DNA from 2 places in the Paenibacillus sp. FSL H7-0350 genome. Region 2 is predicted to be linked to the other one. Evidence: riboswitches for the same ligand, from Rfam matches in the RefSeq annotation. Region 2 holds a riboswitch; the other holds the start of a gene.
The links. Region 2 has a riboswitch for glycine ahead of NYE24_RS18780 (amino acid permease). Riboswitches for the same ligand answer to the same signal wherever they lie in the genome.
Positions count from the first base shown of each region.

Region 1 (3,448 bases), 460 kb from region 2:
CCGTGCCGCCGCCGGCAAGGAGAGCCGGGACCGCTGGATGATTACCTACGCGGATCTGATCACGCTTCTGCTTATTTTCTTCGTGATTCTGTATGCTATGAGCAGCTTGGATTCGCAGAAGTATGCCATTGTCAGCGGCTCCTTATCGGATACCTTCAAGAGCGGAAGTGCAGTGCTGGAAGGCGGAAGCGGCGTGCTGGAAGGCAATCAGGGAATCACCGGGGCTGGCGTTTCGAAGGCTCATAATGAAGACGGTGGAGACGCTGACGCTCCTTCAGCCACAGACTCTGCGGATGCGGATGGGCTGAATGGAACCGGGCAAACAGGAGATGGGGCGGGGCACCAGCCGTCAGCGCGCGAGCTTGCTTTTCGGGAACAGGAAGCGAAGCTGGCTGCTCTTATGGGCGTCATCACGGAGTATGTGGAGGAGAATAACCTTGGGGAACAGATTTTTGTTGCTGATAAGCCGCAGGGCATTGCCATCACGCTGAGTGACCGGTTCCTGTTCGATGCGGGAAAGGCTGAGTTGAAATCCCCTGCCTTCCCTGCACTGCGCCAGCTCTCCGGCCTATTCCGCGGTATCGGCGCTACCATCAGCATCGAAGGCCACACCGACAATGTTCCCGTGACACCAGGATCAGTGTACAAAGACAACTGGGAGTTATCGGGCGCCCGGGCGCTGTCCGTCCTGCGCTTTTTTCTGGACAAAGAGGGGCTGAGCCCTGATACCTTCCAGTACGCAGGTTATGCCGATACCCGGCCTGCTTACGATAATACAACCACTGAGGGAAAGCAGCGGAACCGCCGGGTTGAACTGATTGTGCTGCGCCAGCTTCAGGAGAAGGAGTAAGATACAGACGCAAAAAGACAGACCTCTCACATTAGTAACATTTAATGTTATAAAGAGAGGTCTGCCGTATTAACATCCGCTTCCGCAAATAAGCTACCTTTTATTCCCCAACCAGTTCCTTGTACGCAGCCGCATTCAGCAGGCCGGTTACTGCCTCTCCGAACTCTGCATCAAGCTCCAGCTCAAAAATCCAGCCGTCCCCGTAAGGGTGATCGTTGATCAGCTCCGGGCTGGCCTCCAGCGCATCGTTGATCTTGGTCACCTTGCCTGATACGGGTGAATATAGCTCCGATACGGTCTTCACGGATTCGATACTGCCCACGCTGTCGCCTGCGGAGATCGCCGCGCCTACTTCCGGAAATTCTACAAACACGATATCGCCCAGCAGATGCTGCGCATGATCCGTAATCCCTACACGTACTACGCGTCCCTCGCCCTGCTGCGCCCACTCATGCTCTTCGCTGTATAGCAGGTTGTCAAGCACTTCACTCATGTCCAAGCCGCCTCTTTTCCGTAATTGGAGTTCTAAATTTAGTTATAGCCTAAGTTATCGGCTTGCCTAATGTCAATATAACTGACAGTAAAATTAAATTTGTCAACTTTTTGACGTTTTTTGATTGACAGGGCAGAGGGTTACCCGGTTTAATGGAGTCAGTAGAAAAACATATGGTTTGCGAATGATGGCATAGGGAGAGACTGTCTCACAGGAAGACAGCGCCGAAGGAGTAAGCCCGGGATGGGTGAATCTCTCAGGCAAAAGGACCTTTGCCGGACGCATCTCTGGAGAGCATCCGGGTGCCTGTGCCGCAGGCTTCACGGATCACCAACGGGGAAACCTGCGCTTCATTGCAGGGTAACTCTCAGGTACCAAGGACAGAGCGGAAGTCCATTTATGCATGCGTGCATAATGGCTTTCGCCTGTCCTTTTTCGTATGTAATCAGACCAAGGGAGTGACAAGATGGAGTCTTTGAGAAGAACGCCTTTTTATGACCTCTATGCCGCTTATGCGGAGTCCAGATGTATTGATTTCGGCGGCTGGGAGCTGCCGGTGCAGTTCACCGGCATCGTGAAGGAGCATGAAGCCGTCCGTGAACGGGCCGGACTGTTCGATGTCTCCCACATGGGGGAATTCATGGTTACCGGGAGCGGTGCAGAAGCCTTCCTCCAGAGAATGACCACGAATGATGTCACCCGCCTGGAAGACGGCGCGGCGCAGTACACCCTGATGCTCTACCCAAGCGGCGGAGTGGTGGACGATCTGCTGGTATACCGGCTGGGCGTGGAGCGTTACATGCTTGTCGTCAATGCGTCCAATATCGACAAGGACTTCCAGTGGCTGCAGGAGCATCTTACCGCTGAATTCAGCGGCGTCAGCCTGAAGAATATCTCGGATGAGACGCTGCTGCTCGCGTTGCAGGGTCCGCTGGCAGAGACGATTCTGGCCAAGGTCACGCAGGTGTCTCTAACAGAGCTTAAGCCGTTCCACTTCCTCGAACACGCTGAAGTCTGCGGCGTCACCGTCCTGCTCTCCCGTACCGGATATACCGGTGAGGACGGCTTCGAGCTGTATGCTCCCGCAGATACAGCAGCAGCACTCTGGAACGGCCTGCTGGACGCTGGCGCTCCGCATGGCCTGACGCCTGCCGGACTCGGCGCACGCGATACGCTCCGCTTCGAAGCCAAGCTGCCGCTGTACGGCCAGGAGCTGTCGGCGGAGATTACGCCGCTTGAAGCCGGTGTCCAGTTCTTCGTGAAGCTGGACGCCGGCGATTTCATCGGCCGCGATGCCCTGCTGAAGCAGAAGGAAGCCGGTCTGCCCCGGCGTCTTGTGGGCCTGGAGATGATCGACCGCGGCATTCCCCGTTCCCACTACCCTGTGTACGCGGACGGAGTGAAGATCGGTGAAGTAACGACTGGCACCCAGTCCCCGACCCTGAAGCGGAATCTCGGACTCGCCCTGCTGGACGCTGCCTATACGGAGATCGGCACAGAGGTGTACGTGGAGATTCGCGGCAAGCAGCTCAAGGCTGCCGTCATCAAAGCCCCATTCTACAAAAGAAGCCAAGGAGTGAAGCCGCAATGAAGCACCGCTATCTGCCAATGACTGAGCAAGACCGCGCAGAAATGATGGAGACCGTAGGCATACAATCCATCGATGAGCTGTTCGCCGATATTCCGCAGTCTGTCCGTTACCAGGGAACCCTGCCGATGTCCGGCGCCTTGGACGAATACGCACTGCTTCGCCATATGAAGGGCCTGGCTGACAAGAATGCCGACTTCGATACCCACACCAGCTTCCTGGGCGCCGGATTGTACGACCACCACGTTCCGGTCGTCATCAACCATGTGATTTCCCGTTCGGAATTCTATACTGCCTACACTCCTTACCAGCCGGAGATCAGCCAGGGGGAGCTTCAGGCGATCTTTGAATTCCAATCCTATATCTGTGAGCTGACCGGCATGAAGGTTGCCAATGCCAGTATGTATGACGGCGCAACCGCCTTCTCCGAAGCGGCTGTGTTGGCCGCAGGCGCCACCAAACGCAAGAAACTGATTGTCTCCCGTACAGTTCACCCGGAAGCGCGTCAGGTGCTGCG
Region 1 is NZ_CP151972.1:3,662,706-3,666,153, forward strand. Features, by position in the region: gene NYE24_RS16780 (flagellar motor protein MotB) at 1-850, shown strand, start outside; gene gcvH (glycine cleavage system protein GcvH) at 951-1,343, opposite strand; glycine riboswitch at 1,528-1,625, shown strand; gene gcvT (glycine cleavage system aminomethyltransferase GcvT) at 1,810-2,934, shown strand; gene gcvPA (aminomethyl-transferring glycine dehydrogenase subunit GcvPA) at 2,931-3,448, shown strand, end outside.
Region 1: linked by a shared signal. The riboswitch ahead of gcvT (glycine cleavage system aminomethyltransferase GcvT) and the one ahead of NYE24_RS18780 (amino acid permease) in region 2 are both predicted to bind glycine.

Region 2 (3,448 bases):
GCTAGCTTGGTGTTCATAGCTTGTGGTGCGGGATTTGCCATAAGTTCTAACCTCACTCTACTTGTTCTGGATGAATTTATTATAGTAGAGCGGATGAACGGAATTCTTTCTTGTAAATGACTCTGTTTATTCAAAAATGACTTTTATGCAGAGACGTTATTTCTGTACTTATGTCACAAACTAGCAGCCGGGAAGCGTTATTCTTGTATATTCTTCAAAAGCAAAGGAGAAAAGCTATGTACACGATCAGCTTAAATACGATGAAGAAAGCAATGATAGCAACAGCAGTAACCGCTGTACTCGGAGGGACAGTTGTCGGCGGGGGATACTCTTTACCCGTAGCGGCGGCAGCCGATGTTAACAAGGATAATAAGGCGGGCAGCGTATTCGCGGCCAGCGATAACGCCACTCTGAAGGCGATTGTTCAGAAAAAGCTTGCTGCCGCCCCGAATCAGGCCGTGACCCAGGAGGGGGTAACCCTGACACTAACCGATCTGACCTATGACAGTAATCAATTTATCGCAGGCATCCGGCAGGACGGAGGGACGGTGGACAAGAACGGTTCTTTCCTAGACCAGACCAGGAATGTGGACGTGTTAATCAATGGGAAAAAGCTGTTGTACGATACTTCCATCAGTACAAATCCAGAGGATACGGACACAGCCTTGATCTATCTGAATAAGGGCGCGATGAAGCAGCAAATCCCGGATAAATTCGACCTTACGCTGAAGACTTACGCCAACGGGGTGAAGGAGCCGTTTGTTTTTAAAGTTCAAGTGAACAAGTTGGGGGCCCTCTTAAGCTTGAATCCGGGCGTCTCCAAGAAGAACAGCACATTCAGCTACACAGTGACATCCTTCCAGATGACCCCGTTAACAATGTCTCTGCAGGTGAGCTTCAAGGGTGCAGTTCCGGCGGCGGCCAAGTCCAAGGTGAACCCGGAGAGAATGTTATATGACCTTGTGGATGAGAAAGGGAATGTGAGCTCGCCGTGGGGCAAGCCGTTTGAGAAGGTTAAGACAAGCGGTACTGAGGAGCAGAACTACGGTGCTTTTCCGGCCGTCCCGAAGACCATTAGTGTTAAGCCGTTTACGTATGCCAAGGATGCCAGCGGGAAAATGTTCAAGGACAAACAGGGCCAATGGGCTAAAACCTATTATAAAGATCTGGAAACCAAAATTACGGTTAAATAACAAGCGATGTAACTAATGTTATTGACAGAAGTCTGGGCTATGAATAGAATTGACAAATATTTAGATGAAGTCCGCTTCAAATAATTAAATATTCGCAAGCTATGAAGGCTATGGATCACACTATAGCTGGAGCAGCTTCTGGAGAGACTGCGGGAGACCGCAGCGCCGAAGGGTTCACAATCTCAGGCAAAAGGACAGAAGAGTACCGGATTTCTATTTCCCTGGCTGATTCCCTTCAGCGTGGGCAGATAGCTTATTTGGAACCTCTTATGAACCGGGAGATTGGATGATATCCAGTCTCCTTTTTGCGTATTTTCAGCATTGTATACATTAAGGGGGAAACAGGTATGGCACAGACAGAATTAAAAAGAGAGCTTGCAAACCGGCACGTCCAGCTTATCGCCATCGGAGGTACGATTGGCACAGGTTTATTCCTGGGATCGGGCAAGGCGATTCAGCAGGCCGGGCCCTCCATCATGCTCACGTATCTGATCGTGGGAATCGCCGTGTTTTTTGTGATGCGTGCGCTGGGGGAACTGCTGCTCTCGAAGGCGGGGTATCAATCTTTTACAGACATTGCTGAGGATTACTTGGGGCCGCGCGCGGCATTCATTACAGGCTGGACCTACTGGTTCTGCTGGATTATGACGGCGATGGCCGATGTGATTGCAGTGGGCGTCTATGTGCAGTACTGGTTCGATATTCCGCAGTGGGTACCGGCCGTGATCTGCCTGATCATTCTGCTCGGACTCAATCTGCTAACGGTCAAAAGCTTCGGGGAACTCGAATTCTGGTTTGCTCTGATCAAGGTAGTTACGATTCTGGCCCTGATCGGCCTGGGGATTGTCCTGCTGGTGACCCAGTTCAAGACGGATGCAGGCTCAGTGTCGGTCCGCAATCTCTGGGAGCACGGGGGCGTATTCCCGAACGGGGTGAAGGGCTTCCTGTTCTCCTTCCAGATGGTGGTATTCGCTTATGTCGGCGTGGAGCTGGTGGGGGTATCGGCAGCGGAGACGGCGAATCCTGAGAAAAACATCCCGTCCGCGATCAACAAAATTCCGCTGCGGATTCTGTTCTTCTATGTAGGCGCGCTCTTCGTGCTGCTGTGCATTAATCCCTGGACCCAGCTTAGCGCGTCTGAAAGTCCGTTCGTGCGCACCTTCAGTCTGGTCGGGATTCCGATTGCTGCGGGAATTATCAATTTCGTGGTCTTAACCTCGGCGGCCTCCGCCTGCAACAGCGGGATGTTCTCGACCAGCCGGATTCTCTACAATCTGAGCAGAAGGAATCAGGCCTCCCCTCAGCTCGGCAAGCTGAACCGGAATCATGTGCCTGCGAATTCCCTGTTTATTTCTACTATAGTAATCTCTGCCGGAGCGCTGCTCAGCAAGCTTATTCCGGGTCAGGCCTTCGGCATCGTGACTACAATCAGCGCCATTTGCTTCATCTGGGTCTGGGGCGTTGTGCTGGTCTGCCATATCAAGTATAAAAGGAACCGCCCGGATTTACATGCCGCTTCCAAATTCAAAGCGCCGTTCACCCCGGTGATTAACTATGCTGTCCTGACGCTGTTCGCCGCCATTCTAGTGATCATGCTCTTTGCCGACGAGACCCGTCCGGCGCTGCTGTTTACTCCGCTCTGGTTCATTCTGCTGTTCGTTCTGTACTCCATCAGAAGCCGTAAGGAGAAAAACGAACAGGAAATCAGTATAATCAATACATAAACTGATTTCAGGATGAAGAGGGTGCAGCCGCCGCATGAACAAGACAGACCGCATGTTAGCCATCGTACTGGAGCTGCAGCGCAAAGGGGTCGTACGGGCAGAGGATCTGGCGTCTGTCTTCGAGACTAGTGTAAGAACCATCTACCGCGATATCCAGGCGCTTAGTGAAGCCGGAGTGCCGGTGGTAGGAGCTACAGGTCAGGGATATTCACTGGTAAAGGGGTATTTCCTGCCCCCGGTCAGCTTCACAGCGGAGGAGGCTGTGACTCTGCTGATCGGGACGGATTTCGTGGAGCAGCGGTTCGATACGGAGTATGGTAACCGGGCATCCGCAGCAGGCAGGAAGATTGAAGCGATTCTGCCGGGTGATGTCAAGGAGAATGCTGCCCGGCTCCGCCAGAGCATCCTGCTGCTGAGTACCAGTAAAGATAAGCTGCAAGGACAGGAGAAGGAGTACATGGAGCAGATCCGCCGCGCGATTCTGGATCAGCGGAAGATCAGCTTCGGGTATACGAAGGGCAGACAGGAAGC
Region 2 is NZ_CP151972.1:4,118,835-4,122,282, reverse strand. Features, by position in the region: gene NYE24_RS18790 (ABC transporter permease subunit) at 1-17, opposite strand, end outside; gene NYE24_RS18785 (DUF5643 domain-containing protein) at 237-1,193, shown strand; glycine riboswitch at 1,322-1,401, shown strand; gene NYE24_RS18780 (amino acid permease) at 1,541-2,917, shown strand; gene NYE24_RS18775 (YafY family protein) at 2,952-3,448, shown strand, end outside.